Regions from separate parts of the Brevibacillus sp. IT-7CA2 genome, predicted to be linked through region 4. Evidence: riboswitches for the same ligand, from Rfam matches in the RefSeq annotation. Region 4 holds a riboswitch; each other region holds the start of a gene.
What was found. A riboswitch is a leader RNA that binds a small molecule or an ion and turns the genes downstream of it on or off. The one in region 4 is predicted to bind cobalamin.
Positions count from the first base shown of each region.

Region 1 (8,097 bases), on a different contig from region 4:
GCTCCGGTGGATAAATCCGCTCCGCCGTACACGTTTCATTGGTGATGTTCTCCATATGAAAGGTTTGTGCCATCCCGCGATGAGCAAGCAAAAAAGGCTCGCCTTCTGGCTCTTTTGCAAGATAAGAGCTGTTACACAGGAACAGGAAAGCGATGAAAAGAAGGGGAATCCAGATACGTTTTCGCTGGAACCATTTCTTTCGTGGTTGATCTCGTTGTTTTGACATGATGGGATACCGCCCCTTCCTTCAAATACTCTGTTCATTGTAGCAAAACGCAAGAGAGGAAGGTACATCCTTTGGGAGTAGGGCTTGGGGCTTGGCATCATTCGAAAAGACTGGCACAATAGACGGAAGATAAGATGTATCCCATGAAGAGCAAGGGGAGGTTCCATGAAAATAGCTTTACACCAAATCGCTTATCAGATCGGTATGCACCCAACGGAGATGGCGAAGCTTGTCTACGAGGGTGAAATAACGGGAGAGGTACCTGAACACAATCCGCAAGCGAAGGATGCCTGGGTGGATTTGCACTCTCTGCGTAACTTCATTCAATGGCGATACGATCAGGGGCGAGTGGACCAGATGTTCTATGATAAAGCTATGCGTCACCTGAACAAAGCAATGCCAAAAAAATAATCGAATTCGGAGGAGAAATATGCGAGACTCTATCATTTACTGCATGGTACCAAAAACATACTGGGAAAAGTGGATGGACAAGGATCACTACTTACCGCGCGATTACGAGCAGGAAGGCTTCATTCACGCAACAAAAGGGGACGAACTGCTTGAAAAGGTAGCAAACCGCGTCTACGCACAGTTTGATGAGGAGTTGTATGTACTCGTTGTCGATGAAGCAAAAACGACTTCGGAAGTCAAATACGAGGCTGCGAAGGATGGATTGCTGTATCCGCACATCTATGGACCGTTGAATCAAGATGCGATTGTAGATAGGAAGCAAATGAATCGGATAGACGGCCAGTGGCGTCTGGGAACGTCCATCCGCTAATCTCTACCAGTTAAACCATTTGAGTAGCGCAAGCACTTCTTGACGCTTGGCCTCAGGTAGCTTGTCGAGTCTGCGCAAGAGAAGATCGATTCGCATGCGCTGTTCCACTTCGGATTCAGGTGCCTTTTGCCCCTTCACCCATTGTCGTTTCAGGCGGACGGGATCTATATCAGATATGATCCGAAGCAGCTTTCTTTCCAACAAATCTAAGGAAGCCATAGTTGAAACCCTCTTTATTATTTAATCCGTTTCTTCTATTATAACACGGGTACATAAAGAAACCATGATTGGCGCACAATGGTAAAGGTGTTGAATATAACCCTTTGTAGGAGGCGTATCGATTATGGCGAAGCCGGATGACCGTTCTGACAACGCAGAAAAGCTTCAACAGATGATTTCCAATACGGAAGAGAACATTCGTGAGTCCGAAGATTACCTGACGGCTCATGCTGGGGAGATTTCTGCTGAGGAAAAAGCAACCCTCGAAGCAAAAAATCAGCGTCGTGAAGAAAGCATCGAGGGATATCGCGCGGAAATCAAGGATGAATCTTCGCAGGCTTAACCTTGCTACCAAACGTCTGGCGCCAACTACGCGTCAGGCGTTTTTTCATTCTATCAGGCAAAAGTGCAACAAAACATGATTTGTTTTGCGAAACATGGTAATCTGTAAGGGTACAAATTGAAAAAGAGGAGAAAGACTTATGAAGCGACCAGAAGATACACGCGTCGTTGTCGGCATGTCCGGCGGAGTCGACTCCTCCGTGACGGCTTACCTGCTTAAGCAACAGGGATATGACGTCATCGGCATCTTCATGAAAAACTGGGATGATACCGATGAATTCGGCCACTGCACGGCGGAAGAAGACTTCCAGGATGTCCGGCGCGTCTGTGAACAGATCGGCATTCCATATTACACGGTAAACTTTGAAAGAGAATACATGGACAAGGTATTCCAGTATTTTTTGGATGAATATAAACGGGGACGTACACCGAATCCGGATGTCATGTGCAACCGTGAAATCAAGTTCGGTGAGCTTCTCGCCAAGGTCATGGATCTAGGGGCAGATTATATTGCAACTGGCCATTACGCGCAGGTCAAATACATCGACGGCGAGTACAAGCTGATTCGTGGTGCTGACAACAACAAGGACCAGACTTACTTCTTGAATGTATTGGGCCAAGAACAGCTATCCAAAACGATGTTCCCGATTGGTCATCTCCCGAAACCTCAAGTAAGGGAGATCGCAGAGAAAGCAGGGCTCTATACAGCGAAAAAGAAGGACAGTACAGGGATCTGCTTTATTGGGGAGCGTAACTTCCGCGACTTCCTGCAAAACTATTTGCCTGCCAGACCAGGAAATATCGAGACCGTAGATGGAGCGGTCATCGGTACGCACGACGGACTGATGTACTATACATTGGGTCAACGACAAGGCTTAGGAATAGGCGGAGGTCATGGCACGAGCGGACAGCCTTGGTTTGTTGTAGACAAAGATCTGGAGCGGAATGTCCTGATCGTTGGTGAAGGCTCTGATCATATCCGTCTGTACTCGAAGAGCCTCTTGGCGACCAACGTGAGCTGGGTGAGTGATAAGACTCCTTCTGAAACGTTTACTTGTACAGCGAAATTCCGTTATCGCCAGCCAGATCAGGGAGTAACCGTTCACCTGCTGGAGGATGGTACCGTAGAAGTTGTATTTGATCAGCCGCAAAAAGCAGTGACACCCGGTCAGGCTGTCGTCTTCTACGATGGGGAAGTATGCTTGGGTGGCGGTACGATTGACAAGGTACGCTTAGTCGATAAAGAGAACTAAGATAGACGGGGGAAGCACTCGGTGGATGCTACGAAAAAATCAAAAGTGATTATCGTTTCGTTTTTGGCGGGAGCGGTTCTCTTGGCGATCATCTCTTATTTCGGGATGGCCTCCTTGGGTAAAGAGCATATGGCGACGATCCAAAACGTCATCAAGGAGAACGGTGGGGTTGTTACCGCAGGTGGAGTGACAGCGGTTCCGCTGGAGGAAAGTCCTTTTACTAACAGCGGAAAAGGCAATACCATCTACCGAATCTACTATACGAAAGAGGGGCAAACGTTGACGGCTTGGTATCGTGCTGATAACGAATCCTCCATCAAGAAAGAGCCGGAAGCATGGATTCTGCCGTAAAAACAAGGATAAACCTGACTGGGAGAGTGAAGGCATCACATGACCCAACATGCTGGACTGCGTGAGCTGGCTGAACTGATTCGAAGACTCGAGCCAGAATTAGCGGGTGCACAATTAAGTATTCTTGCTCATGAAAATAAAGAGGGAATCGCAACGCTGTTAGTGGAAGGACTCGGGACGAAGGTTGCTGTCCAAAACAGCTCCGGCGAATATGCGAATCATTTGGCGGTTTTGCGTGTAGGAGCGAACAAGTACACCTTCGCGCAAGATTGGAGAGAAGTGTACATCAGTGAAATCAATTACTGCGCGTGTCGCATACCTCCGGGGGCACATGGATTGTTGGTTCGCCATATCGATTATCCAGGCGTGATTTATGATGTCTCACGAAAACTGGCCGAACATCAAATCAATGTTTCCAAATTGAATGTATCGCGCGAGCAAAAAGGGAAGAATGCCCTGCTTATCTCTGTGACCGATGAAGAGATTACACCGACGATTGTATCTGCCATCGAAGAGCTACCCCAAATCACCAAAGTGATATCTCTACAGTAAGCGAGTCATGATAAACAAAAACTGCCCGTTTTTAGCGGGCAGTTTTTTTCGTAGCGAATTTGAGTCCTTGGTTAATTAAGACTGGCAAGACGGACGAATGATTTTCGTCAGCAAATTCTTTAAAGGAAGCCTTGATCTGACCTTTGCCTATGGAGGACAATCGTTCGATCATCGCCAGAGATTTTTCTTTGACCAAGAATCGCCCATCGTTTTCCAACTCTCCGATGGTGAGAAGAGCATGGACGTCGAGCTCATCTGTCAGCAGGCCCGGCAATTGACTCTCCTTCGCAAGCAGTACGCTCTCATTCCAGTGGATCGAGGGACTGCCAGCGATATAACGCTGAAAAGCGTGTGGTCTCGACAAAAGTACATGCAAGACAAACAAGCCACCTAACGAATGCCCAAAAATCGCTTGCTGCGTCCGATCGATGGGGAAGTCGTTTTCGATGCTAGGCTTGAGCTCCTCCTCCAAAAAGGTGAGGAACTGCTCCGCTCCCCCCATCTGAGGCCAGTCAGCTCCTTTTGGGTTGCCAGGAAGCTCCGAGACAGGAACTTCATACGTGTAATCAAAGAAACGGGCAGGATGGTACGGACCGTCCGTTGGATACCCAATCCCGACGACGATAGCAGGATACACGCCAGTTCGTTCAGGACTGCGTGATTGTATTCGTATCGCTTCGGTCATGGTTGCAAAAACAGAGTTGCCATCTAGCAAATATATGACGGGAAAGCCTGATTCCGGAGGGGGATCGGCAGGTATACTTACGAAAATGTGATAGTCCCGCTCTTGATAAGTCATGATTTTACTGTAAGATCGAGGAATGACGACAGGTTGATAGTCGGTGCTTTTCATGAGGGCTACTCTCCAATCTCTCCAAGGCTAACCAACACACAAAATCTATTATATGAACGAGAACCAGAGATTGGCAATAGCCGAAAAAGGAGAATAGTTAGTTTTCGAAAAGAGCGCATACTGAGCTTGACTCCTACGATATATTGAGGTAAAGTAAGTTTTACCAACTACATATTGATGCGGTGAGGTGTTTACCAGCCAGATTTGGTAGACTTAATAGGGAAGTCGGTGAGAATCCGACGCGGTCCCGCCACTGTAATGAGAGAGTTCCATTTGCGAAAGAATGCCACTGATCATGAACGATCGGGAAGGTGAAAATGGAGCGATGATCCAAAAGCCAGGAGACCTGCCTAACCGCTTGCACTGTTTAACCTACGGGAGATAGGGAAGTGTTCGAGCGCGCAATTCGCATTGGCGAATTGCTAGATGGAAGTCATCACGCGCATTCGGCATGTAAACGTCGGATGCGCTTTTACTTTGGCTAAATATCATACATACAGAGTAAAAATAGCAGGATAGGATGAGGGACATGCTAATCGCTTATGATTCAAAAACAGGAAACGTCCGAAGATTCGTCAACAAAATTAATTTGCCACATGTGGAAATTAATCAAGATATGGTGCTGGACGAGCCGTTCATTTTGATAACATACACGACGGGCTTCGGACAAGTGCCGGAGAAGGTGGAGACGTTCCTGAAGCGAAATCATGTCAATCTGCGCGGAGTATCCGCCAGCGGCAACCGCAACTGGGGAACCAGCTTTGCCAAAAGCGCGGATACGATCGCGGGCCAATATGGCGTTCCGGTGATATCTAAATTTGAACTGTCCGGTACCGGCCGTGACGTGGAACAATTTACGAGTGGGGTGGCAGCAATTGCGGCATATTGAATTGAACAACGAACTGATGCAGCGTGGCAACGACGGATTTTATCAACTGGAAAAGGATCGGGAAGCGGTTGCGGTCTTCATGGAAGAAGTGCAGTCCAATACGATGACTTTTGGCAGTGTCAAAGAACGCATGGACTATTTGATCGAGAATGACTTCTATGAAAACGTCTATGAAACATACACTGTTGAGCAGGTCGATGAAGTTTACCGTTTGGCCTATGACGCTGATTTTCAATTTGCTTCGTACATGGCTATCTCCAAATTTTATAAAGATTACGCCTTGAAAACGAACGATAAATCGATGTACTTAGAGCAGTATCCAGACCGGGTGGCCGTTGTGGCACTGTCCCTTGGACAAGGTGACTTTGAGCTCGCCAAGCGTTTAACAGTATCCATGATGGATCAACGCTTGCAACCAGCGACACCAACCTTCCTGAACGCAGGCAAAAGCCGCCGTGGAGAAATGGTCTCCTGCTTCTTGCTTGAAATGGATGATTCACTGAACTCCATCAACTTTATTTTGGGAACATGTATGCAGCTATCTAAAATTGGCGGCGGTGTGGCCGTGAACTTGTCCAAGCTCCGTGGACGAGGAGAGCCGATCAAAGGCGTCGAGGGCGCAGCAAAAGGTGTCATGCCAGTTCTCAAGCTGTTGGAAGATGCGTTTTCCTACGCGGATCAAATGGGGCAACGCAAAGGCTCAGGTGCAGCGTACTACAACATCTTCGGCTGGGATATCAACGAGTTTCTCGATTGCAAAAAGATTAATGCGGATGAAAAAGCACGCATCAAAACGTTGTCCATCGGCCTGATCGTACCAAACGTGTTCTACAAGCTGGCTGAAGAAAACAAGCCATTGACTGTGTTTGCTCCGTACTCCGTGTACAAAGAATATGGCGTGCATCTGGATGATATGGACCTCGATGACATGTACGAGGAGCTCTTGGCAAACGATCGCATCAAGAAAAAGACCGTCATGAGCGCACGCGAGATGTTGACCAAAATCGCGATGATTCAAATGGAATCGGGCTATCCGTACATCATGAACAAAACGAATGCGAACAACAACCATGCACTGAAAGATCTTGGTTCAGTGAAAATGTCCAACCTGTGCACGGAAATCTTCCAGCTGCAGGAGACTTCGACGATTAGTAATTACGGAGAGATGGATATCATCCGTCGCGATATTAGCTGCAATCTGGCATCGCTCAATATCGTCAACGTGATGGAGCGCAAAATGATCCGTGAATCCGTCCACGAAGGAATCGAAGCCATTACAGCCGTGAGTGACATGACGCGTGTAGAAAACGCTCCAGGCGTTCAAAAGGCAAACCGTGAGCTGCACTCAGTAGGGCTCGGTGCGATGAACCTGAACGGTTATCTGGCAAAGAACAGAATCGCTTACGAAAGTGAAGAAGCCAAGGATTTCGCTCGTACGTTTTTCATGATGATGAACTTCTACTCCTTGGAAAAAAGCATGGAAATCGCCAAGGAAACAGGCAATACCTTCTTGGGCTTTGAACAATCGGAATATGCAAAAGGGACTTATTTTAACAAGTACTTGACGAACGATTACAGCCCGCGGACGGAAAAAGCAAAGCTTCTCTTTGAAGGAATGCACATTCCGACGCCAGAGGATTGGGCAAAACTACAGCAAAAGGTGCAAAAGCATGGCGTTTACCATGCGTACCGTTTGGCGATTGCACCGACACAGAGCATTTCCTACATTCAGAATGCGACTTCTAGCGTGATGCCAATCGTTGAGCATATCGAAACGAGAACATATGCCAACTCGACGACGTATTACCCAATGCCGTACTTGTCGCAGGAAAACTATTTTTACTACAAATCGGCGTATGTGATCGATCAATTCAAAGTGATTGATCTGATTGCCGAAATTCAAGAGCACATCGACCAAGGAATTTCGACTGTGCTGCACGTGAACAGCAATATTTCAACCAGAGAACTGGCTCGCTATTACATTTACGCAGCGAAAAAAGGTCTGAAGTCACTCTACTATACGCGTACGAAGCATTTGACTGTAGAAGAGTGCATTAGCTGCGCTGTTTAGTGAACTCGATTTATAAATGGAAAAGCATCAAGCAAAAAGAGAAGAGGAACGCCATATGAAAGCAGTCAATTGGAACAGGCCGGACGACGATTTTACGATGACGTTTTGGAATCAAAACATCATGCAGTTCTGGACGGATGATGAGATTCCACTGTCAGATGACAAGATGTCCTGGATGGAGCTCAGTGCGACTGAACGCGACACATATAAAAAAGTATTGGGCGGTCTCACCTTGCTGGATACGGTTCAGGGTGGAGTAGGGATGCCGAAGATCATGGAGCATGTCGATGGACTGCAAAGAAAAGCGGTTCTCGCCTTCATGGGCATGATGGAGCAAATCCATGCCAAATCGTACAGCAGTATTTTTACAACGCTGGCATCGACTGAAGAGATTGACGGTATTTTTTCGTGGGTAGAAAACAATCCACATCTGCAAAAGAAAGCGGCCCTCATCTCGAAACGCTATCAAGAAATTGAGAAACCGAAAGACTTGTACATGGCGATGGTAGCGTCCGTCTTCCTGGAAAGCTATCTGTTTTACAGCGGCTTCTTCTATCCGC
Region 1 covers NZ_CATKQT010000011.1:17,129-25,225, reverse strand. Annotated here, with positions in the region: gene ACM6JA_RS06640 (glycerophosphodiester phosphodiesterase family protein) at 1-226, opposite strand, end outside; gene ACM6JA_RS06635 (hypothetical protein) at 392-637, shown strand; gene ACM6JA_RS06630 (DUF952 domain-containing protein) at 657-1,007, shown strand; gene ACM6JA_RS06625 (hypothetical protein) at 1,011-1,226, opposite strand; gene tlp (small acid-soluble spore protein Tlp) at 1,351-1,569, shown strand; gene mnmA (tRNA 2-thiouridine(34) synthase MnmA) at 1,709-2,821, shown strand; gene ACM6JA_RS06610 (hypothetical protein) at 2,843-3,172, shown strand; gene ACM6JA_RS06605 (ACT domain-containing protein) at 3,212-3,724, shown strand; gene ACM6JA_RS06600 (alpha/beta hydrolase) at 3,756-4,577, opposite strand; cobalamin riboswitch at 4,746-4,946, shown strand; gene nrdI (class Ib ribonucleoside-diphosphate reductase assembly flavoprotein NrdI) at 5,107-5,466, shown strand; gene nrdE (class 1b ribonucleoside-diphosphate reductase subunit alpha) at 5,453-7,537, shown strand; gene nrdF (class 1b ribonucleoside-diphosphate reductase subunit beta) at 7,593-8,097, shown strand, end outside.
Region 1: another riboswitch for cobalamin. It lies ahead of nrdI (class Ib ribonucleoside-diphosphate reductase assembly flavoprotein NrdI); the one in region 4 lies ahead of cobO (cob(I)yrinic acid a,c-diamide adenosyltransferase).

Region 2 (8,097 bases), on a different contig from region 4:
CGATAAACGAACGCTGCTCGTAAACATCCTTTGGCTGATGCAAGAGAGAGTCCAATGGAGAAAATCCGACCAAAGAATGAGAGCTTAATACTTTGTCAATCGGCTCCCGCGTTCCGAATACCCATTTGGTGTAACGAATCAAACCGTATCGATTCATAATATCATGGGAGGTAGTAACGCCCTTTTGCAAGAGACGCTCATGAAATACGAGGGAGGATACAAAGCCTAGAAACACGGGTACCTGTGCGTTTTTTTGCAGGTTATCAAAGGCAGACTGAAGCGTTTTCCCTTTTCCGATCGAAATGGTCGCAGGTGGTGCTTGAAGGGTGGTTGATGACTCCTGCTTGGCGACGGTAGACAGATCGGTGGATTGGGCGTATAAAACATACTCATTGTTGACGTAATCAATGCCAATTGCAGATAAGTAGCGAAGGTCCTGAATCGATTTCTGGTCCCAGCAGCCGCTAAGAAGAGTCGTTGCCAACAGCAGCATAGCAGAAGCAATCCGCATGTACTTCATTTATGATCGCCACCCTTAGCCGATCTCGTCCGAAAGAAGCTGGTCATGGACTTGAACAAGACAATGAACAGTGTGGACAAGGAGTTGGATGAACCCATCAAAATATACGATCTGCCAAAGGAGGTCAAGGTAGACAAGTAGTATACGATGGCAATCATCCCGAGGATAAAGCCATACATGCCGATGGTTGCGGAAAGGAAGAAAACAGCGAAACGAGCCACGGTAACGGCTCCGCTTAATGCCTGGTTGACCAGTGTGAAGGAGGCAACGACTGTAAGGGAGCCGATAAAAAGCATCGAGGGCGATGTCAGTCCTGCACGAATGGAAGCATCCCCGATAATCAGTGCTCCGACTAATGCCAGTGTCTGCCCGACGTTTTTGGGCAAGCGGGCGCCTGCCTCACGCAGAAATTCAAAGATAAACAAGATGATAAATAGCTCCATTGGCGCGGAAAATGGCAGCCCTTTTCGGCCTTGTGTAACGGTAGCGAGCAATTGAAAAGGATATTGCTCAACATTATAGGCGGACAGTGCAATCCAGAAGCCAGGCAGAAAGATCGCGATCCAAAATCCCCCAAGGCGCAGCATGCGTTCCAACCATACATAGGTAACAGGGTACTGATCGTCTTCAGGAGATTTGATTAGTTGGAGTAAGGTTACAGGCGCCACGAGTGCCAAGGGTGAGCCGTCTACCAATACGACGACCTTACCTTGTAGCAGCATGTAAATGGCATAGTCAGGACGACCCGTATAATCAACTAATGGAAACAACGAATGAGTGTTATCACTAAGCAATCTTTCCAGGATCGCGCTATTCAAGATTTTTTTTGATTTACAATTGAGGAGCCTCTCACGCATCATCTCCACGAGATCCGAAGATACCCCATCTGTGATATACATCATCGCAACCCTTGTACGCGAGCGCGTTCCGAGAATAAAAGGCTCGTAGGCCAAGGTAATCGTTCGCATACGCTTGCGAATGAGAGCCACGTTCGTGGAGAGATCCTCGACGAAGCCGTCGCGGGGACCTTTGATCGATATTTCTGTATTGGCTTCCTCAGGGTTACGCTCCGGTCGATTGGAGATATCCCAGGCGAATGGCGGGGAGTTTCCAATGAAAATCAGTAAATCTCCTGCAAACAGTCGCTCAATCCACAACTCTGGGTTCGTGAAGAGCGGGAAAAGAGGCAGAGAACGCAAATCACCAATAGCCAGGAATCGCTCCAATTGCGGCAATGCCGTATCTTGTAGTTGACGAACGTCTGCAAGTCCTTCGCAATAAAGCATCAATACAGGCTGGTCCTCGGATGTGACCGTGCGCAAAAAAACGACGTCCGCACAATGCGCGAGTTTTTCCCGCAGTTCCTCTTCAAGGGTCATAAGGGGCCCCCTCCTGTCTGGATGGTTTGCGCAGGGATATCAGGATGAGCGCGAGTGAGACAACAACCATGATGACGAAGTAAAGTGGGTAGTATACACGCGATAAGAAGGCTACGAATTGCATGTCGCTGTAAGGGAGGCTGGTGAAGGCGATCATGCTTCCGCCGAAAAACAGCATCATGAATTTGCGTTGCTTTCGGGTTCGTATCGTGATCAAATCTCCTAAAAGAATCAGGCAAAGCGTTATTCGAATAAAAGCACCAGAAAGCCACTGAAAAATCGAGAAAAACTCCATGTTCTCGATGTCCTTTCCGATCGTGAGTAGCCGCCATTGTTCAAATGCAGGAAAACGTTGACGAGAGGACTCCACAGGTCCAAATTCTGCAATTGCCCCTGTCAGTGGGCTGAGTGTCAACAGCAGCGTGATACCGAGCATGACAAAAAAGTGTACGAGTCGAAACGGCTTTCGTACGTGATGCTGGAGCAACAGGAGCAGAAACAGCTCGGTGAAACCGCCGCCAACGTAAAGCATCCCATGTAGCAGCGGACGAAAACCGTTCTGGAAAAGCGGGAGCAAAAGACTATAATCCTTTTTGGGAATATTGCCAAAAGCAACGAAAAATCCGAGCAACACGACTATGGGGAGCAAGACGCCTGCTGTGATTCCAACGGAGGTCATACCTCCAATAGAAGCGAGTACACATAGCCCTATCAAGGCTAAAGCGGTCACCCACTCGGGTGTTCGAGGCAAGTAGTTTACGGTTGTCCAAGTTTGCGTATCGATCAGATTCGTTAGCGCCATTAGATACAGGCAAATCATGATTGGAACGAGCAAGAGATTGCTGACGATTTTTCCTGACCGTTGTGAAATCCATTCATACAAAGACTGTTGATCCAAACTTCGATTAATCACAAACAGCAGATACGCCCAGAAGGAAAAGGGGATACCAGCAAGCAACACGCTCAACCAAGCATCTCTTCCGGCTTTACTCAATAAGAGGGGGATGACGGTTACGTGGTTCGTAATGCCGATCGTCAGCATCATCACCATAATGGCTTGACCAATCCCGATTTTTCCGTCCACTTTCATGAAAGACTTATCCCCCTGTGCGTGGTGGTGCTGTTAGGATTTGCCTGCTTGCTTGGAAATATGTATCAGGTATAAAGGTTACATCCGTCCGAAAAAGTATGGTATTCTACTATGAGGTAAAAAGGTAGAAACAGAGTAAGGAGTGCAGCCGATGTATCAGCTCATAAGAAATTATCTGTTCCAGCAAGATGCGGAAGAGATTCATGAAAAGACAATTGGTGCCTTAAGGCTGGTGGAGGATTCTGCTCCAGGCAAAAGCATCCTGAAGATGATCTATCAGGTAAAAGACCAGCGGTTGGAGAATAAGCTGTGGGGAATGACGTTTCCGAATCCAGTCGGGCTTGCAGCCGGTTTTGATAAAAATGCAGAAGTCTATCATGCGTTGGGTGCTCTTGGTTTTGGGTTTGTGGAAATCGGGACGTTGACGCCGCAGGGGCAGCCAGGCAATCCGAAGCCGCGTTTGTTCCGATTGCCGGAACATCAAGCTGTCATTAACCGGATGGGCTTCAACAATCACGGTGCGTATTTGGCTTCCCAGCATTTGGTCGGTTACGCATACTCAGATGTTCCGATTGGGATTAACATTGGGAAAAACAAAGTAACGCCGAATGAAGAGGCGGCCATCGACTATAACAAATGTATGGACATGCTCTATGCATACGGTCACTATTTCGTCATTAACATCAGCTCTCCGAATACCCCGAATCTGCGTGACTTGCAGGAAACAGAGAGCTTGCGTCATTTGGTGCGTGCAGTAAGGGAAAAGGCGACCGAAATGGAAGCGCGTTCCATCAAGAAAAAACCGATATTGCTGAAAGTAGCACCAGACATGTCGGATGAGCACATGCGCGATGTTGTTCACGCTGCTGTTGAAGAAGGCATTTCCGGAATTATCGCTACCAATACGACACTGTCACGCGAGGCGGTTTCCGGACATCGATTTGCCGAGGAAGCTGGTGGCTTGAGCGGAAGACCTCTTACGGAGCGTTCCACTGCTTGGGTGAAGGAGATTTATCAAGAAGTAGGAGACAAGGTACCAATCATCGGTGTCGGAGGCATTTATAACGGCGAAGACGCCTACGCGAAAATCCGAGCAGGAGCCAGTCTCGTTCAGGTGTATACGGGGATGATTTATCAGGGCCCAGGTATCGCCAAACAAATTAACAAAAAGCTGCTCAAGCTCATGCAGCGCGATGGTTTTAAACATATTAGTGAAGTAATTGGCGTAGACGCAAAAGAATAGATAGAACAAGTACGCATAGGTCGATGGCTCCGTTTGTAGTGGGTCATCGACTTATGCGTTTTTGCTTATATTCTTCCGATTTATGTAGTGATCCGGTATAATGATGTGGACAAACATGAATTGTCTGTCAATTTCATATTGTCGGCGTTAGGTGCCTTTATGTGACGCATAAAGGGTAACAGGGAATCGGGTGAAAGTCCCGAGCGGTCCCGCCACTGTAACCAGGGAGCTCTCTTTGAGAAGGAAACCACTCATTTTTGTATGGGGAAGGACAAAGAGCGCATGGATCTGGAAGCCAGGAGACCTACCTAGTAGCCACACCCACAGAACCTTCGCGGAAAGGAGCGGTGAATACGAGGCAATGAGGCTGTATAGTCAGTCTGTTGTTTTGTGTGCACATCTCGTCCATTGATGGATGGGATTTTTTTGTTTGTAGGCAAAGAACGAAAGTCAGTGAAGGAGGAATGAACATGAATCGATCTCGTCTCGTATCAACTTGTCTGATGATCGCTGGCTTTGTCCTGTATTTTTTGCTCAATGAACCAGAGACAGGACATGCGATGCACATCATGGAAGGGTATTTGCCATTATCCTGGGCCTTATTTTGGTGGGCTGTCTTCTTGCCATTTTTTATTCTTGGGATTCGCTCGATTAACAAGATTGTCAAAGAACATCCCGAAATGAAGCTCCTTATTGGCGTTGCTGGAGCGTTTGCGTTTGTTTTATCTGCATTGAAAATCCCTTCGGTTACAGGCAGCAGCTCTCACCCGACTGGAACGGGGCTTGGCGCCATTATGTTTGGGCCTTTTGCGATGTCTGTGTTAGGGAGCATGGTGCTCTTGTTTCAAGCCTTGCTTTTGGCACATGGAGGTTTGACTACACTAGGGGCAAATGCTGTATCCATGGCTGTAGTAGGACCACTAGTGGCATTCGGAATCTATCGGATGATCATGAAGGTCAACGGAAGCCAACGTCTGGCTGTTTTTGCGGCGGCTGCTTTGGCTGACCTCGCTACCTATGTGGTGACTTCGATTCAACTGGCACTCGCATTTCCAGCTGAATCTGGTGGAGTGTTGGCCTCGTTTGCCAAATTTGCAGGAATTTTTGCATTCACGCAAGTACCGCTCGCAATCAGTGAAGGTCTGTTGACCGTCCTTGTTTGGAACTGGTTGTTATCTTACAACGCAAAAGAGCTTACACAGCTTCGTTTGCTCAAACGGGAGGAATCGCTGTGAAAAAAGGATGGAACTGGCTTTTACTCTCGGGGGTAATCGTACTCGCGATTGTCCCGCTGTTGCTGGTGCAGGATTCGGAATTTGGCGGCGCAGACGGCGTGGCAGAGGAAGCGATCAAGGAAATTGCTCCGAATTACGAGCCGTGGTTTCAACCGCTGATAGAACCACCAGGGGGAGAGACGGAGAGTCTATTGTTTGCGGTACAGGCGGCGTTGGGAGCGGGAGTGGTTGGCTACGCTGTAGGCTTGTACAAAGGTCGTTTGGATAAACGGAAAAAATGAACGGGCTGCAACTAGATTCTCTCTCTTATCAAAACAGGCTGAAACGTCTGCCGCCAGCTCATAAGCTATTGCTGGCGAGTGCATTGTTACTACTCGTCTTGGTGGGACATGTATGGATGCAGATGGCCGTCGTTGTTTGGATGACGGTATGGGTAGTGGTGTATGCCCGGATTCCTGTCCGTATCTATGGTGTCTTTATGATCGTGTCGCTCTCGTTTTTCGTGGCGGGGCTCCCTGCCCTATTGGTAGAAGGGGCGAGAGCAGGAGAAGTACACGTCCAGGTCGCGGCAGCATGGGAGTTGGGTTCGTATGTGCTCTATGTGCCTACGTCATCATTTAGTAAAGTTTGGGTTTTATTTTGGCGTACCATGGCGAGCTTATCTTGCTTTGCCTTCATTTTGTTTACCGTGCCGTTTGCTGAAATCTTGCAGGTGCTTCGCCGGCTTCGTATGCCTGTCCTTGTGACTGACTTATTAATGATCATGTATCGGTTTATTTTTGTGTTGGTAACGATTTCTCATCAGCTATGGATTGCCCAACGTTCTCGCGGAGGTCATCGCGGCTTCCGCGCGACACTTCGGGATACAGGGGTTCTCGTTGCGCAATTGTTTGTCAGAGCAATGCGCAAATACGAAGCTTTGCACAAAGGAATGGCGGCTAGAGGCTTCGGGGAGAGCATGCAGGTGCTCTCGTTTCATACACATGCTCGCTCGCGCCGCTATGAGTGGGAATCAATAGCAGGCTGTATGCTGCTGGTACTGCTTGAGTGGTGGACAGGAGGTTGGTGGTTATGACATCACGGTTGTTGGAGTTCATCGATTTGCAGTACACGTATCCGGGAGGGCGGGGCCCCGTCCTGTCAGGGCTGTCCTTATGGATTCCAGAGGGGAAAAAATGTGTCCTTTTGGGACGAAATGGCTGTGGGAAGTCGACCTTGTTCTTGCATGGAAACGGGATCATCGAGCCACAGCAGGGACAGGTGCTGTGGAAGGGGAAACCGCTGGTCTACAAACGAGCCGCACTGCAAGAGATGACACAAAAGGTAGGCTTGGTCTTTCAAGATCCCGAGCATCAGCTGATCGCAAGCACGGTCGCGGAAGATATATCCTACGGTTTATGCAATCAGAAGCTGCCTGAGGACGTAATCCGGGCAAAGGTAGAAAAGGTGCTGGATGCATTCGGATTGAGAGAACTGGCAGAAGCTCCGATTCATCATTTGAGCCTGGGACAAAAACGGCGTCTGGCACTCGCGGGGGTCATGGTCATGGAGCCTGAGCTTTTGCTGTTGGACGAGCCTACTGCGTATCTGGATCGCTATCAGACAAAAAATTTGTTGCGGGAGCTCGATGCCATTCACCGGCAAGGAACGACTGTTTTGATGGCGACACATGATATGGATATTGCCTTTGAATGGGCAGAATGGATTTGCATCATGGATGAAGGCAGGCTTGTGTTCGCGGGAGATCCGCAGGAGGCATTGGAAAATAGAACTATGCTGGAGAGTCTTCATCTGGGTATGCCGTTGCTCGTTGATGTGTGGGAGGCCCTGCCTGAACAGTGGAAGCGGGAACTTGGCGGTAATATTCCACGTTCGGTCGACGAGCTGCGAAAAATGCTCAGTGTTCAGCGGGTTTGGTGAATGGAGTGGGCGCTTTCGGGTAAGCTAACCCCAAAAAGCCATGGAGGTACACAGTATGGAACAAGACTCTGTCACTAGCACATCGGTCCCGAATCATCAGGAAAAAGGAATCTCTCGTCATGTAAAGGATGAACTGATGTATCAAGTATTGGAGAAAGAGATGACTACCGTCGAGCAGGAAAAGAAGATAAAAGATGATTATTTAAAAGGAAAGGCGTAAATTTGCGCCAAAAAGCCCTTTTCGCCACATAAGGCATGAAGGGCTTTTTTGCATGGAATGGTCTAAGTAATATTTACGGTAGAGCAAATCTTGACCGCGGGTAAGAAGATTTGTGCGAATTTTGTAGGGATATGTCCATTCATCACGAATAACGTAAAGAAGGCACTTACTTACAATGGGAGAAGTGATGAGGTTGTGATTTCAACTTTGAATAAGACGCTATGTGTTCAGCAACTCGTAGAAAAATTAAGAGACAAGCAGCTTCTTCATGTACCAATCGCTGATCTTCGAGAATCCAATAAAGTGTTGTATGAATACGTCAATCAGCTCAATGACTCGATTGCGATCATTCCGACCACGATTAATTCTGTTATTACAGGTGTCATCCGTTTCCAGGAAGGGTACTTTATTACCTTGGGCATGCTCATTTGGAAAGACGCCAACAAAAAAGGGGCGTTCAAGGAAGGGACGTTTCTTTTTTACAAGCATG
Region 2 covers NZ_CATKQT010000044.1:411,110-419,206, forward strand. Annotated here, with positions in the region: gene ACM6JA_RS21610 (Ger(x)C family spore germination protein) at 1-520, opposite strand, end outside; gene ACM6JA_RS21615 (spore germination protein) at 517-1,899, opposite strand; gene ACM6JA_RS21620 (GerAB/ArcD/ProY family transporter) at 1,889-2,989, opposite strand; gene ACM6JA_RS21625 (quinone-dependent dihydroorotate dehydrogenase) at 3,141-4,232, shown strand; cobalamin riboswitch at 4,365-4,559, shown strand; gene ACM6JA_RS21630 (energy-coupling factor ABC transporter permease) at 4,703-5,467, shown strand; gene ACM6JA_RS21635 (energy-coupling factor ABC transporter substrate-binding protein) at 5,464-5,748, shown strand; gene cbiQ (cobalt ECF transporter T component CbiQ) at 5,745-6,542, shown strand; gene ACM6JA_RS21645 (energy-coupling factor ABC transporter ATP-binding protein) at 6,539-7,387, shown strand; gene ACM6JA_RS21650 (hypothetical protein) at 7,443-7,607, shown strand; gene ACM6JA_RS21655 (hypothetical protein) at 7,803-8,097, shown strand, end outside.
Region 2: another riboswitch for cobalamin. It lies ahead of ACM6JA_RS21630 (energy-coupling factor ABC transporter permease); the one in region 4 lies ahead of cobO (cob(I)yrinic acid a,c-diamide adenosyltransferase).

Region 3 (8,097 bases), on a different contig from region 4:
ATTTGGAAAAGACTCGCTTGGGTGAGCAAGAAATGTTCATGCTTGGTTGGACAGGTGACAATGGCGATCCTGACAACTTCCTGGCTGTGTTGCTAGACAAAAACAGCATCGGTAGCAACAACAATACACGCTGGGCAAACGAAGAAGCACATCAATTGATGATGAAAGCACAGTCCACTCCAGACCAAGCAGAGCGTGAAAAATTGTACAAACAAGTACAAGAGATCATCTTCAAAGACGTGCCAATGGTTCCACTTGCACACTCTACACCAGCATTGGCAGGAAAAGCGAATATCGTAGATTACAACCCGCATCCAAAAGGGACTGAAAGTTTGGAAAAGGTAGATTTCAAGTAAGCTGATTCATAGGTAAAAGGGTAAGAGGAGTGCATACCTCTTCTTACCCTTCTTTCATTATTTGGCGATTATTTTATGCAGGAAGGCGAGGAGATGGCATTGCTAGCTTACAGCATTCGAAGAATTTTAATGCTCATTCCTGTCTTAGTGGGCATGTCAATCATCGTTTTTTCCATTATTCGTGCCATCCCTGGTGATCCGGCTTTGACGATTTTGGGAGAAAAGGCAACACCACAAGCGATTGCAGACATACGAGAGGCATTGGGTTTGAATAATCCGTGGTACATACAGTATTTCGATTATATGAAAGATATTTTGAGTGGAAATCTTGGGGAATCGTTGCAAACGAATGCGCCGATCTCAGATGAAATTTTGCCTTATTTGGCGGCGACGACTGAACTTACGATTGTGAGTATGTTGATTGCGGTGTTTATCGGTGTAAATGCAGGGATTCTTTCTGCGTGGAAGCAAAACTCCTGGTTTGACTACTGTGCGATGTTGATCGCCTTGATTGGTGTATCCATGCCAATTTTCTGGCTAGGTTTGATGGAGCAGTGGGTGTTTGCCCAAGAGCTAAAATGGCTGCCATCAGTTGGTCGCGACGATTCGCGTAATCCCGTAGAGGCCATTACGCACTTTTATATACTGGATACGATGATCGCTGGTCAGTGGGATCAGCTATGGGAAGTCATCAAGCATTTGATCCTGCCAGGAATCGCGTTAGGTACGATCCCAATGGCGATCATTGCGCGTATCACTCGTTCGAGCATGTTGGAAGTCATGCGTGCCGACTATGTCAGAACCGCTCGTGCAAAAGGTCTGACACAGTTTTGGGTCGTGTACAAGCATGCGCTGAAAAATGCGATGATCCCTGTCTTGACGGTAATTGGTTTGCAAACCGGGTTGCTGCTAGGTGGAGCCGTTTTGACAGAGACGATCTTCGGATGGCCAGGTGTCGGTCGTTATATTGTGACCGCCATTGGAAACCGTGACTATCCTGTTATCCAATCCGGTATCCTTGTGATCGCGACGATTTTCGTCCTGATCAATCTCTTGGTCGACCTTCTGTACGCCTATATCGATCCACGCATCAAATATCGCTAAGGAGGGACGAAGAGACATGGCACAACCACAATTACAACCACAAGCACAGGTAGTACCTTTAAAAGTGAAGCAAGAAGAAGTAGTCTCTCCTTGGAAGGATGCATGGAGGGCGCTACGAAAAAACAAGCTGGCGCTGGTGGGCTTCGGGATTATTTTGTTTTTCATTGTTGTGGCGGTTTTAGCTCCATGGATTGCTCCGTATCCGTACGACGAAGGCCAGCTCGTAATGAAAAACAAGCCACCTTCCGAAGAGCATTGGTTTGGAACAGATTACAATGGTCGCGATGTGTTTAGTCGCGTTATTTATGGGGCACAAATCTCCTTGTGGGTAGGGACGTTCTCTGTCATTGGCTCCGTTCTCGCAGGGACCTTGCTCGGTCTTTTGGCAGGATACTATGGCAGATGGATCGATACGATCATTTCGCGTCTCTTTGATATTATGCTTGCCTTTCCAAGTATTCTTTTGGCGATTGCCGTTGTTGCCATCTTGGGGCCTTCTTTGCAAAACGCCTTGATTGCGATTGCGATTATTAACATTCCGACATTTGGTCGCTTGGTACGCGCCCGCGTATTGAGCTTGAAGGAAGAAGAATTCGTCATGGCCGCACGGGCAATCGGGATGAAAAATTCCCGGATTATCATGCAGCATATTTTGCCGAACAGCCTTGCACCAATCATTGTGACTGGGACGATGGGGATCGCCACAGCGATTATCGAAGCAGCTGCACTTGGCTTTCTCGGACTGGGAGCACAAGCGCCAGAACCGGAATGGGGAAAAATGCTTGCTGATTCACGTCAGTACATTCAGAAAGCACCATGGACTGTTATTTTTCCAGGGCTCTCTATCATGCTGACAGTTCTCGGCTTTAACTTAATCGGGGACGGCTTGCGCGATGCACTAGACCCGCGGATGAAGAGCTAGTCCAATCGCAAAAAGACAGAAGGGGGTGAAGGTGCCCGGCCTTCTGTCTTTTCTTGTTTTACCCTTCTTCTATGAAGGTGCGGCACAACTGATTGAAAGCAGGAGCAGCTTTCGTGATGACCTGATGCTTCACGTTAGGGATCATCTCGAGTTTTGCTTTTGGCAATTTCATGGTAAGCATCTGCGCATAATGGTGCATCCGTTGATCTTGTTCGCCATAGGCAAGTAAAATCGGAAGCTGGATGTTGCCCAGACGTTCCGTACATCGATAACGATGTCCGGCAGCGTAAAGGTATTTCAGGCTAGTAGGATCTGTTTTGGAGGCGTGCGCCGTCCATTTTTCACGCATTTCTGGGTCATTGACATGTGAGGAAGCAATCGAACGGGCAAGAAGAGGAACTCCGTAAAGCATCGACAACGCCTGCCCCATCCAAAATCGTCCATGTAAATACAGGTCATTCACTTCGGAAAAACCGCTCACGAGTATACCGCCTTGTGCATGATCAGGATAGCGAAGACAGTATTCAAGGGCGATAGAAGCACCTTGGGAGTACCCCAAAATAAAGGGACGTTCAATGCCGAGTGACGGGATCAGCTTATGGAGCTGTTCTGCCAGCTCCCCAATGGAAAAGGGCTTCTCCATCGGTGAACTGTCGCCGTGTCCGGGCAAATCAGGGACAATGAGCTGATATGTATCTGCGAGTGTTTGCTGATAAACAAAATTGAGAGAGCCGATGCATGGCGCATGGATACACAATAACGGCTTGCCTTTTCCCGATATGTGAAAAGCAAACTGCTTGCCATCCTGATGAACGAGTATTTGTTCCATTTTCGTTTTCACCCCACCCTTAGGTTGTCCGATACGAAGTAGATTTTTCAATTGAAGTCTTCTTTTTTTGATGGGGAAGTGGTATTCTCGCAATAGAATAATTGGTGAAAGCAGGGTGAAGAAGTTGTTTCAAGAGCGCATTTCGAAGCTCCACACGTTTTTGACAGAGCAAGAGCTGAACGCGGTGTTGATTACCTCTCCCAAGCACGTCTACTATTTGACCGGATTTTTTACAGACCCGCATGAACGTTTTATGGGTCTCGTTATTCCTGCTGAGGGAAAACCTTCTTTAATTGTACCTGCTCTTGATCGTGAGGCAGCGGCAGAGGCTTCGTTCGTTCAAGATATCCATACACATACGGATATCCAAAACCCGTATGAAATCCTCAAGCAAGTATTGCCAGCGAACTTGACGAAGCTCGGTATTGAGAAAAGTCATATGACTGTCGAGCGCTATGAAGCACTTGGACAAGTTGTTCTGGCGTCGAGCTATGTGGACGTGGAAGAGCCACTGCGTGAAATGCGTTTGATCAAATCCGCGGATGAAGTGGATCGTCTGAAGCATGCTGTTCAGTTGGTCGAGGATTCCTTGCGGGAGACCCTGAAAAAAGTCAAGACAGGCATAACCGAGACGGAAATCGTCGCTGAGCTGGAATTCCAGATGAAGCGCTTGGGTGCGGAAGGTCCATCCTTTACATCCATGGTATTGGCAGGGGAGAAGTCAGCACTGCCACACGGGAAACCAGGAACGCGCCAGGTTCAAGAAGGCGACTTGCTTTTGTTTGATATCGGGGTAGCAGCGAACGGATATGTATCCGATATTACCCGTACCTTTGCTGTAGGCGAGATCAGTGCCCAGCTACAAGAAATTTACGAGACGGTATTGGCTGCCAACGAAGCGGCAATTGCTGAGATTCGTCCGGGTGTGACCTTTGCGCATTTGGATAAAACCGCTCGCGATGTCATCACTGCAAAAGGCTACGGAGAATACTTCATGCACCGTCTGGGGCATGGACTTGGGATGGATGTACATGAATATCCGTCTGTTCACAGTCAGAACCAAGAAGTGCTTCGTCCAGGGATGGTCTTTACGATCGAGCCAGGCATCTATCTGCCAGGTGTAGGCGGAGTGCGGATTGAAGACGATGTATTGGTTACGGAAACGGGCGTTGAAATTCTCACGCAGTTCCCGAAAAAACTGACTTCTATCAACTAATGAATAAATCATAAAAATTGAATACGTATCGAATGGTGCTGGATGGCATATGCCGTCAGCTTAAAAGGGAAGTCCGGTGAGAAACCGGCGCGGTCCCGCCACTGTAACGAGGAGCGCCTAGCGTATAGCCACTGTTTTTTGCGAGACGAAAAATGGGAAGGTAGCTGGGTGTGTTGATCCGTAAGCCAGGAGACCTGCCATGCGATCATTTACAATCGACCCACGAGGATGGGGCAGATGTGGAAGCAGTCTATGAAAGGGCACTTTGTGCCTGCTTATAGCTACATCTACGTTTGTCATGCACCTCCCGATTGAAATGGGGGTGCTTTTTTTGTGGAGGATTTCGTTCAACCCATCATATACATACAGAAAAGGGGATTTCAGGTGTTTAAGGCAAACAAATCACATACAGTAATGAAAGGACTAGCTTTCGGTATCATGACAGCTGCCATGCTTTTGGTTTCGGCATGCGGCTCCACTACGACAACACAAGCTCCAGCCAAAACAGAACAAACAGCTGCTCCAGCAGCAGAAGGCAAGCCAGTAACACTAACCAATAATGGTATCGAAATGACTTATCCAACAGCACCTGAGCGTGCCGTGACATTGAACCAGCACGTCACCGAAATCATGCTGACATTGGGCCTTGCTGATAAAATGGTCGGAACCGCTTACCTAGACGATGAAATCCTTCCAGAGTTAAAAGCAGATTACGACAAGATTCCGGTACTGTCTGATAAGTATCCAACCAAAGAAGTGTTGATGGCAGCGAACCCAGACTTCGTGTACGCCGGATGGAAAAGTGGATTCGGAGAAAAAGGTGTAGGATCGATGCAGGATTTGGAAAAGCTCGGCATCAAATCTTACCTGCAAGCGTCATCTAGCATGCCTGGCCCGACAATCGACGATGTGTTTGCAGACATTACGAATATTGGACGCATTTTCCGTGTGGAAGACAAAGCCAATGATTTGATCAATAAAATGAAGAGTGAAATGGACCAAACGCTTAGTAAAATTGGCAAGGTGGACGAGCCACTTAACGTGTTCGTGTACGACAACGGGGAAGATAAACCATTCACAGCAGCTAACAACTACATGACGTCCTTAATCAAGACTGCTGGCGGTAAGAACATTTTTGATGACATTCAAAAGGGTTGGGCAGAGGTTAGTTGGGAACAAGTAGTGAGTCGCAATCCAGACGTGATTATTATCGTAGACTACGGTGATAGAACCGTTGAGCAAAAACGTAATTTCCTTTTGTCCAAAAAAGAACTGGCGGATATCCCGGCGATTAAAAATCAACGACTAATGGTATTGCCATTGTCTGCGGCTTCTGAAGGCGTTCGAGCACCGATTGCGCTGAAAATTTTGGCGGAAGGACTCTACCCGGATAAATTCAAATAGAGTACGCCCCTTTTAAGGGAGGGAATAGCACTGCAACAGATCAAGTTACCTTATATCATCATTACTCTACTGGTCGGACTCTTCCTCTCCATTACGTTCGCAGTTACCTTGGGATCAGTGGAGATTAAGCCGACAACGGTATGGAAAATCGCCTTATCAAAAATTCCGATGTTGACCCAGTGGATTGAGGCGGATTGGTCCAAAGGGGAGCAAACGATTATTTGGGATATTCGCTTTCCGCGTGTACTTTTGGGGGCGATCGTCGGCGCAGGTCTGTCTGTCGTGGGAGTAGCGATCCAGTCGTTGGTTCGCAACTCCCTGGCTGACCCGTATGTGTTAGGAGTATCTTCAGGTGCTTCGGTTGGAGCTACCTCGGTGATTATATTCGGAGCATTCAGCATGTATGGGCAGTATGCGCTATCTTTTGGCGCTTTTACAGGCTCCCTTGTGTCAATCATTCTTATTTTTACGCTATCCCGTATTGGAGGACAAAACTCGACGGTACGCCTGCTTATGGCTGGAATTGCGATATCTGCGATCTTGTCGGCCATTACCAGTCTCCTTGTTTTTTCAGCGCCGAATGAGCATGGAATTGGGACGGTCCTGTTTTGGTTAAGTGGTAGTTTGGCAGGCGGGAAATGGGAGTACCTGACGATCCCTACATTGATTGTCGTCATCTGTCTCATCATTTTAATGGCCCAATACCGCTCGCTCAATGCGATGCTGATGGGCGAGGAGTCAGCTGGGACATTGGGGGTTAATACGGTACAATTCCGCAAGCTTCTCCTCGTGATCACCGCACTTCTCACGGGGGTGATCGTGTCCATCGCGGGATCAATCGGTTTTGTTGGATTAATGATGCCCCACATCGTCCGTGTGATGGTCGGATCAGATCACAGACGTGTTCTTCCTGTCAGCGCTTTATTTGGCGCGATATTTCTCATCTGGGTTGATGTAGTCGCCAGGCTCGCATTTGCACCGGAAGAGCTGCCGATTGGTATTTTGACAGCGCTGTGTGGAGGTCCATTCTTTATCTGGTTGATGTTGCGGAGTTCTTATTCCTTTGGAGGTAGCGGACGATGAATTTGTTGGTTGAGAATATATCGGTCGAGCTGGAAAAAAAGGGAATCCTTCGAAACGTCAGTCTAGAGGTACGCTCCGGAGAGTTTGTGGGGCTGATCGGGCCGAATGGCAGCGGGAAGTCCACGTTGCTAAAAAGCATTTATCGTGTATTGAAGCCACGTTCGGGATGGATCTCGCTTAATGGCGATGACGTGTATAAGTTAACCTCGCGTCAAAACGCTCAGCGAATGGCGGCAGTACGGCAGGAGACCTCTGTTGAATTCGATTTTTCGGTAACCGAAATCGTGAATATGGGACGTGCCCCGCATAAGCGACTATTTCAGTCCGATAACGCAGAAGACGTTCAAATTTGTGAAGAAGCACTACAGCGGGTAGGGATGCATACATACGCTGATCGCAGTTTTTTCAGTCTATCGGGTGGGGAGAAGCAGCGGGTGCTGATTGCCAGAGCTTTGGTGCAGCAAGCCCAGTTTCTTGTCCTTGATGAACCGACGAATCATTTGGATGTTCGATATCAGTTGCAGGTGATGGATCTGGTCAAAAATCTTGGGATTACGGTCTTGTCCTCGTTGCATGATCTCAATATCGCTGCAATGTACTGTGATCGGCTGTACGTAATCTGTGAAGGGGAAATCGTTACATCGGGGACGCCAGAGGAAGTCTTGACACCCAATCTGATACGGGATGTTTTCGGAGTAGAGACAGAAGTGACGACGCATCCTATTACAGGCAAAAAACATGTGTATTTCTACTCGGAAGCGATCCGTGTGAAGCCATCTATCCAGAAGGTAATGAGTGGGGCCAACTGATAGGGTCAAGTTGCTTATCTTTGATTTTCATACGAGGGGATGCCTAGTCGGCGTCCTTTTTTGTTAAGCGGACGGCTTATGGTTTTCAAATAAATTTTTTATCATACAAAAAATTGTTGAAGATGAATTTACAGAATAGTATGTTTAAAGAAAGGAATGAAAATGATGATGAGGTGATGGCCTTATGTCCAAAGTGGAACAACGATTAAAAGAGTTAGGGTTTGAGTTGCCGCCAGTTCCTCCAACCATGGCGAATTATGTGTCATGTGTACAGACTGGCAATGTCATTTATACATCTGGTGCGGGGTGCTACGTAAATGGGAGCCCGATGTATCTGGGCAGGTTGGGAGAGGATGTGACGATCGAGCAGGGCT
Region 3 covers NZ_CATKQT010000006.1:75,039-83,135, reverse strand. Annotated here, with positions in the region: gene ACM6JA_RS04175 (ABC transporter substrate-binding protein) at 1-356, shown strand, start outside; gene ACM6JA_RS04170 (ABC transporter permease) at 450-1,460, shown strand; gene ACM6JA_RS04165 (ABC transporter permease) at 1,477-2,382, shown strand; gene ACM6JA_RS04160 (alpha/beta fold hydrolase) at 2,441-3,211, opposite strand; gene ACM6JA_RS04155 (M24 family metallopeptidase) at 3,336-4,427, shown strand; cobalamin riboswitch at 4,444-4,644, shown strand; gene ACM6JA_RS04150 (ABC transporter substrate-binding protein) at 4,842-5,831, shown strand; gene ACM6JA_RS04145 (FecCD family ABC transporter permease) at 5,901-6,914, shown strand; gene ACM6JA_RS04140 (heme ABC transporter ATP-binding protein) at 6,911-7,723, shown strand; gene ACM6JA_RS04135 (RidA family protein) at 7,908-8,097, shown strand, end outside.
Region 3: another riboswitch for cobalamin. It lies ahead of ACM6JA_RS04150 (ABC transporter substrate-binding protein); the one in region 4 lies ahead of cobO (cob(I)yrinic acid a,c-diamide adenosyltransferase).

Region 4 (8,097 bases):
GATTTCATCACGGTAGATGGCTCTGAGGGCGGTTCAGGCGCAATGTTCAAGGCAATGGCAGATGGCATGGGCTTGCCGCTTTTCGCCGCGCTCATCATTCTCGATGATACGATGAGGAAATTCGGCGTACGGGACCGCATCAGGATTTTTGCTTCCGGCAAGCTCGTTACCCCTGATAAAGTAGCGATCGCCATGGCATTGGGAGCGGATTGCGTCAACTCCGCGCGCGGCTTCATGATTGCAACTGGCTGCATCATGGCGATGCAATGCCATACGGGTAAATGTCCCACAGGGGTCACTACGACGGATTCCAAATACCAGGAGGCGTTGGTTCCGGCAGAAAAGCAGTGGCGTGTGATGAACTATATTTTGCAGTTGAGGGAAGGCTTGTTCTCGCTGGCGGCAGCATGTGGCTTGGAGAGTCCGATCGAGCTTCGGAGAGAGCATGTTGTGTTTACCAACGAAAGCGGGGAGACCATGCGTGTGGTTGACTTGTTTCCGTACCCGGTCGTGTCCAGATGAGCATTTACAAAAAAGATAAATAATGGTATGGTGAATAAATCAGGCTATAGTACACCTTCCTTCTAACCCAATCCGATATTAGGGGTACTGCTTTCCTGATTTTTTTATGCCTATTAAAAAATGAAAAAGGCCGTGTGATCCTGTGCAAGCGATCATGCGGCCTTTGTTTATGTCTATCGATTAGGATATCGTGTTTTGTCCAGGCTTCCAGTCCATTGGGCACAATCCGCCTGATTGCAGAGCTTCGATCACACGGAGCGTTTCATCTACGCTTCTGCCCACCTTGGAGTTGGAGATGACTGCGTATTGCAGGATGCCTTCGGGATCGATGATGAAGCTGCCGCGCAGCGGAGCTTTGGTTGCTTCGTCCAGCACACCGTAGGCAAGGGTCGCTTCTTTGCTGTAATCGGAAGCGAGCGGGAACGAGAGTGGACCGATGCCTTCACTCGATCTCATCCATGCTTTGTGTGTATGTATGCTGTCGCCGCTAATGCCAAGCACCTCGACATTCAAATCCGCGAACTCCTTGATCCGGCGGTTGAGGCTGAGGATTTCGGTCGGGCATACTTTCGAAAAGTCAAACGGGTAAAAGAATAAAAGAAGCCATTTTCCACGATAGTCTACCAAGCTCTTTGGCAGGGGAAATCCGTTGTCAAACGTCACGGTGTCCATCGTAAAATCAGGTGCAGGAAGTCCAATACGTGCTGTCATAGATCGATCTCCTCGTTTCTGATACCGTATGTCAGGTACTGGTAACAAAGTATCACGAATGATATGGAGAATCAATTAGTTCGGAATATCAGAAGTGTTGTGGAGCTTTTTTACATCGTTTTTTTGTAGAAGGAAGAAAGCGATTGGAAAGAAGGCGACCAAGAAACAACAGGCGGCGAGAATCGGAAATACGGACATTTCCAAAACAGCATGACCGAGATAGGTTTGCCATCCGATTGCAGCTAAACCAAGCAAGTAGGCGATACCTGTGAGATGGATGAATCCAGTACGAGCAGTGGACACGTGCTTCTTACGTTTCGCTAACCAAGCGACAAAAGGTACTGCTTGCAAAGCATGAAAGCCAATACCATGGAGCCAAATGATATTCCCGTGCTGCCCGACCACTCGACCAGCATTGAATGAAATCCAGAGGCCTGCCGCAAACGATAGCATAATCGCAATCATTGCATAGCGGATGCCAACTGCCAGCTCTGGGTGTAGTGAATAAGCTTTTCTGCGGAAAAACTGAATGGCAATGAATACATAAAAGAGGACCAAGAGAAGAGCCACAAAAGTAAAAATGGAACCGACAGCGACGTCGAAGGGTGTGCCATTTTTGACGAACCTCGGGTCCACGCCGCGGAAGTTTTGTACGGTTTCCGCTCCATAAGAATAGAAAGCAAGCGAGATATAAGACCAGCGAAAGAAAGCTCTACTTCGCGTGCCTAGGGCAGATAACGGCATAATTGCGGCTGTCGACAATAAAAATATTCCAAGTGCGGCGTTAAAGGAAAACGCTTTCGAGACATCGCCATTAGGAGCGACGGGTCCTCCGTTCAGCATGACCCAGATTGCGCATATGGCAGCGAGTAAGAAGCCGAGCAAGCCGGTATACACTAACCATTTCTCCCCTTGAAAGAAAGGGGGTGCTGTATGACTTTTCATAACAGATTGATTCATGAATCGAGTTCTCCCTCCTGTAAAGTTTTGGTACTCTGCTACTCACTTTACAGGGATGAAGAATACGGAATAACGGGCAGCGGAATGAAATCGAATTAGGTCCGGGGACGGATTTATGTCTCGTTCCTGGAGGGAAGCTTTACCATCAGGAAAAATTGAAGTAAGATGGTTAAAAATTACAAAAAGGAATAAAAAATCAGGCTATCGTACACCTTCCTTCTGAGCTAAAGGTTTGGTTCACCATTAGGGGTACTGCTTTCCTGACTTTTTTCGTGATGCCAATGAAAAATCAAATCTACCTTCGTCGGAAAAATAAAATCATCGTACATCAGGGGCAGCATGAACTGCCTACCTCTTATTTAGCTGCGGCTTTGCGCAATATTGAGAGCTTGGGCTATACCTTTTCACTGGATTTACTAGAAAGAATCCGGACGCTGTCGGAAGGAGAGTTTTTCGCGCTCTATTCGGACGTGGTAGCTGTGCTCAAGGTAAAGATCGGAGCATCCCGCCAGTACAAGCCGATGTATCCGAATTTTCCTAAGCAAGTCATGGAGGCTAGCGAGGGTGAGCTGTTTGTAAATGCGATCATTCATTATTTGACGTTGGACCTTCCTGTGCACGAAGTGAAAAAACGTTTGCCTTTGCTAAGAGAATCTCGACTGAAACTGATTCATTTGGGCACAGACGAAGAGCTGCTACAGGTAGGAATGAACTTGCTGCGCTCCAATAGCTCGCTTTCTGCAACTGACAGGGAAGACTTGGAGGGCTTGATTCAGACCTATGAAGGCATCGCAGAAGCTCTGCCAGCAGAGATTCCTCAAAAGGAAAACGTGGCGATCGCTGCTAGCCTGCTGCTCAAGTATGACAAGCTTCCTACTACTTTTTTTGCCCACTATTGCAAGACCGCGACAGATGTATTACGTCTGGCTGTGGCGCTGTCTGACGGGGATGTGAGCTTGGCAGAGCCTGCAAAATTTCGCAAGTTCAAACGCGGGGAGAGGAGGCTGCTCCTCCGCCTGCTGGAAGCCGGCTCGAATATCGTAGAAGACATGAATCGTTACAAAAACAGATGGATTCGTCTCGGGGAAATCTTGCATCCGTTTGAATATAAGGATCGCTATCCGAAAGCGGCAGAAGCATTCGATATTGTGCGCAACAATCACAAGATCGAGACGTTCAATAGCCAAGTAGAGCAGGCGCTGGTCCGTGCGGATGTGAATACGGCGATCAAGCTGCTTGAACAGCGTCCAGGGGAATTTGCCCGTCGTCTGGATCATTTATTGCGTTTGACGGAGCAGGGGAGTCCAGTCCTTTCTGCCTTCGAGAAAATTGCGGATGGTGTATCGACTCCAGTTCTTTTGCAAGTCATGAATCACTTCAACAAACGGGATAGCTACGGGGAATGGCGGACCTTTTTTCCGAAAGGGCAAGTGGCGAAAGTACAGGCAATCGAAAACCGAGTGCCAGGGCTGCAAGAGGACATCAGACAGAAGGCAGCGGATATTTGCCGGACATCCTTGTTGAACCGTTTTGGCCAATTGCCGTCGCTGGGTAACGTCTATATCGACCCGCGGCTGCAGGAGCATCTCGTTCCGTTTTCGATGCGATCCGCCAGCAAAGCACTACGCACGATTGCACGTGGCTCCCGGCTATCGATCCCGGATGGAGGAACGATTCGCTTTTTCCTGTGGTGGAGGGAAGGGATCGTTAACGATGTCCCTACAGGCAGAGTCGATATCGATTTGTCTGCCGTGCTCTATAATGAAGACTGGAAATACATGGAGCATATTTCCTATACCAATCTGCGTTCCGACAAGTATCAAGCGTGCCATAGCGGGGATATTGTGGAGGCTCCCAAAGGCGCGTGCGAATTCATCGACATCGACATGGATTCTGTCATCCGCTATGGCGGTCGATATGTCGTCATGAACCTGTATTCGTTTACGAGTCAGCCATATTGCGATTTGCCTGAATGCTTCGCTGGCTGGATGATTCGTTCGGCGCCACAGACAGGGGAAATTTTCGAGCCGCAGACGGTACAGGACAAGATTGACCTCGCCGCAAACACGCGGATTTGTATCCCGGTCATTCTGGATCTCGTGGAAAGAAAAGTGATTTGGACGGATATCGCCTTGAATTCCGATCCGCGGTTTGCCAACAATGTGGAGTCCAATGCCGGAGGGGTGGAGCTGATGGGAAGAGCGATCACCTCGTTGGTGAAGCCTACCCTGCATGAGTTGTTCATGCTTCATGCACAGGCGAGAGGGACGCTGACTGATCAAGCTGAGGAGGCAGATACGGTATTTTCCTTAGAGGAAGGAATTACGCCGTTTGATACGGAGATCATCATGGCAGATTTTATGCAGTGATTGTTTCATAAAGGAATAAGCAAGACCGTCAGGCAGAATGCACTGACGGTCTTTTTCATGGACGTTATTTCTTACATCGACAAAACCCCGCCATAGATCGGCTCCTGCTGCGTTTTTTGTCCCCAGGTGCGCGTCCCATACTCGAAATGCCACCATTCTTTCGGATAGTTGACGAATCCGGCGGCGGTCATCAAATGATAGAGCAGTCGGCGATTGTCTCGAATCTCGATGTCTTTTTGTGTAGGCTGTACGAGTTCTTCATAATGGCGAGTTGCAGCCCTTACACTGAAATCATCGAAGGCTGTCCCCATCTCCAACCAGCCATCAGGTCCTGCGATAGTCAGATCGACTGCGCCACCGGATAGGTGAGGGGACGGCTTGGAGAGGTCTGTTGTTGGATAAGCGACGAATTTGCTCAATTCATCGGTGAGCGCGGGTCCTTCCTGCCAGCCTTGTGAAAGCAAGGCTTCACGGAAACGTTCATACAAGGATGCCTGTACCTCGAACGAGCGCCAGCCGTCCAACACGACGAGCTTGTAGCCAACAGGCAGTTGCGCGACTGCTGTGGCGAGCTTGCGTGCTGCCCCTTCTCGCAAAAAGGCTTCTGGCTGTGTTCCGGCATAGCCCTCGTGGTAGTAGGCTGGATAGACTGTGATTTGTTCACAAAGGGAAGAGAGTGGGATCATCGGTTCGCCACATTCATTGATCGGCAGTGGGCTGGGGAGGACCATGTCTGGTATTTTTGGAATCGGAGGAAATAGCATGACTGCACACCACTTTCGATTGTTTTGCCAATAGGGTAACGAAAAACGTCAAGTAAGTAAATGATAATTATCTCGAATTTTCTGCCAATTGACACCTGCGACGAATCGGCAGCTTTTGCTTGAATCCTCGGTAGCTTTTGCTATTATTAAAGCAAGTGCTTGTCAACGAAACGAATGACATTTACATATGGAAGAGAAACAGGTCCTTGTTTTTGCGAAACCGATTCGCAGGAGCAAGGTTAAAAGGGAAGTTTGGTGAAAAGCCAACGCGGTCCCGCCACTGTAAGAGAGTAGCTGTTCTTCAAGGCACCATGCCATCCACTGCCCATCCGGGAGCGGGAAGGAGAAGAAGAGCGATGATCCTCGAGCCAGGAGACCTGCCTGTTTTTATGTTTACACTGATTTCCTTCGGGTCAAAGGAAGAGGTGAGGATTGTTGCTTTCAGCTATCCGCGCTTTGTTTTTCCTTACGTACTGGGGGAAACAGAGCGCTTTTTTTGTTGGCTTCGGAAAGTATTTGGAGGAAACAGCGGAGTTAAATACGTCACTTTTTGAGGTGGTCACGATGGAGAAAAACGATAAGAAGAGGGGCTTGACCCTCGTTTACACAGGAGACGGCAAAGGAAAAACGACGGCAGCAGTCGGATTGGCTGTGCGGGCGACAGGGCGCGGAAAAAAGGTGCTGATGGTTCAATTCATCAAGTCGCCGGAGCGTACTTACGGAGAAAAGATTGTTTTCGATAAATTGGGCATTGAAATTGTGCAAAAGGGCGTTGGCTTCACATGGACGAAGACACCGGAGGAGCATCGTCAGGCATTGAAAGAAGCTTGGGCGTTTGCGAGCGAAAAGCTCTCTTCCGGAGCGTACGATGTCGTCATTCTGGATGAGCTGAATAATGCATTGGCGATTGACCGCTTCCCGATTGACGATGTGTTGCCATTGTCCGATGTCTTGGAAGCGATTCAAAACAGGCCAAATCATATCCACCTCGTGATTACGGGACGGGCAGCAAAGCAGGAGATTTTGGACATCGCAGATTTGGTGACAGAGATGAAGCCAATCAAGCATTACTACGATGAAGGGATTCCAGCTGTGCTGGGGGTAGAGTTTTGACAAGCGCAGGTGTAATAGAAACGTACGGTCATGGTGGAGACTTGCTGAGCGCAGCGCAGCGTTTTGGTCGAGAGCCAGGGCAGTTTCTGGATTACAGTGCCAATATTAATCCGCTGGGGATGCCAGCAAGCGTTCGTGAGATGCTGCTGGCTTCGTTAGCTGCTGTAGCGCATTACCCAGACCCTGGACATCGTGTGTTTCGTCATGCACTGGCAAAACGGCTGCAAGTGCCGGAGGAATGGTTGCTGCCTGCCAATGGTGCAGCAGAGGCAATGGCATTGGCCATTCTCGGTCTTTCGCCGCAAACGGTTGGTGTGGTATATCCTTGCTTTTCGGAATACGCGCAACTTTCCGAGCAGTATGGTGCCCATGTCATTGGCTGCTTCGGGAAGGAGGCGAACGGGTACAAGCCCGATCCTGTAGAGCTGCACACTCTTTTTACGCAGTCTGATCTCGTATTTGTCGGGTCGCCAAACAATCCGACCGGAATCCTGTATCAACCGGATGAGCTGCGTCAAATGGCGGAATGGACGAAAGAGACCAATACGTGGCTCATCGTGGATGAGGCTTTTCTCGATTTTGTGGAGGAAGAGCGGCAGTATACATTGGCAACGCAACTGGAGCGCTTTCCCCGTGTGATTTTGATGCGTTCGATGACGAAAATGTACGCGATCCCGGGATTGCGCCTGGGTTATGCGATTGCGCATCCAGATGTCATTGCGAAGATGCGCCAGAAGCAAGTGAGCTGGAGCGTGAATGCACTAGCCCTTTTAGCTGGAGAACTGTGCTTGCAGGAGCAGGCATACGAGGAACAGACGCGCAGGCTCATAAAAGCAGAACGTGCGTATTTGACTGATTGCATCCGTAGTGAGTTGGGCTGGCAGGTATGGCCGGGGGAGGCAAACTTTTTGTTGCTGCGATCGCCAGAAGGATTGCCAGCTGAACAATTGCAGGCACGGCTCGGCAAAAAAGGCGTTCTGATCCGCAACTGTGCGATGTATCCCGGTTTGACGGCACATGATGTGAGAATCGCAGTGCGTGGACGAGAGGAAAATGAACGACTTCTGGCAGCGCTTCGCGAGGTCCATGCGGAAGGAAGTGAACAGCGATGAGCTTGGTGCTGGTAACAGGCGGTGTCCGTTCAGGAAAAAGCCGCTACGCGGAAGAGCTTGCGATGACGTTGAGCAGTCGAGTCCTGTACGTGGCGACAGGCAAGGCCTGGGATGATGAAATGAAGCAGAGAATCGAGCTGCATCAGGCACGTCGTCCGTTGGAATGGGGCTGTGTGGAGGTAGGAGAGCGCTTAACCGATTACCAAGCATTTAGTGAGCAGTATGATGTGGTGTTGATCGATTGTCTGTCCACCTGGGTGAGTAATCGGTTGATGAGCGTGGATGAGTCGGAATGGAGAAGTCCTTCACACACGCAAGCCCTGTTGCAGGAGGCAGAGGCATGGCTGTTCCTCGTTCAGAATTCCCCGCAAAGAGTCATTGCTGTTACAAGCGAGGTCGGATTGGGCGGTGTAGCCTTGAGTCGTTTGGGCAGATGGTTCGCGGATGTGCTGGGCGATGTCAATCAGAGAAGTGCGCGACAAGCGGACGCCGTCTACGCGGTTTTGTCAGGGATACCGTGGAGGATCAAAGGATGAATGCATTTTT
Region 4 covers NZ_CATKQT010000033.1:199,620-207,716, forward strand. Annotated here, with positions in the region: gene ACM6JA_RS17600 (FMN-binding glutamate synthase family protein) at 1-522, shown strand, start outside; gene ACM6JA_RS17605 (peroxiredoxin) at 703-1,233, opposite strand; gene ACM6JA_RS17610 (hypothetical protein) at 1,309-2,193, opposite strand; gene ACM6JA_RS17615 (TerD family protein) at 2,475-4,562, shown strand; gene ACM6JA_RS17620 (M15 family metallopeptidase) at 4,634-5,326, opposite strand; cobalamin riboswitch at 5,510-5,726, shown strand; gene ACM6JA_RS17625 (hypothetical protein) at 5,683-5,880, shown strand; gene cobO (cob(I)yrinic acid a,c-diamide adenosyltransferase) at 5,891-6,439, shown strand; gene cobD (threonine-phosphate decarboxylase CobD) at 6,436-7,551, shown strand; gene cobU (bifunctional adenosylcobinamide kinase/adenosylcobinamide-phosphate guanylyltransferase) at 7,548-8,087, shown strand; gene cobS (adenosylcobinamide-GDP ribazoletransferase) at 8,084-8,097, shown strand, end outside.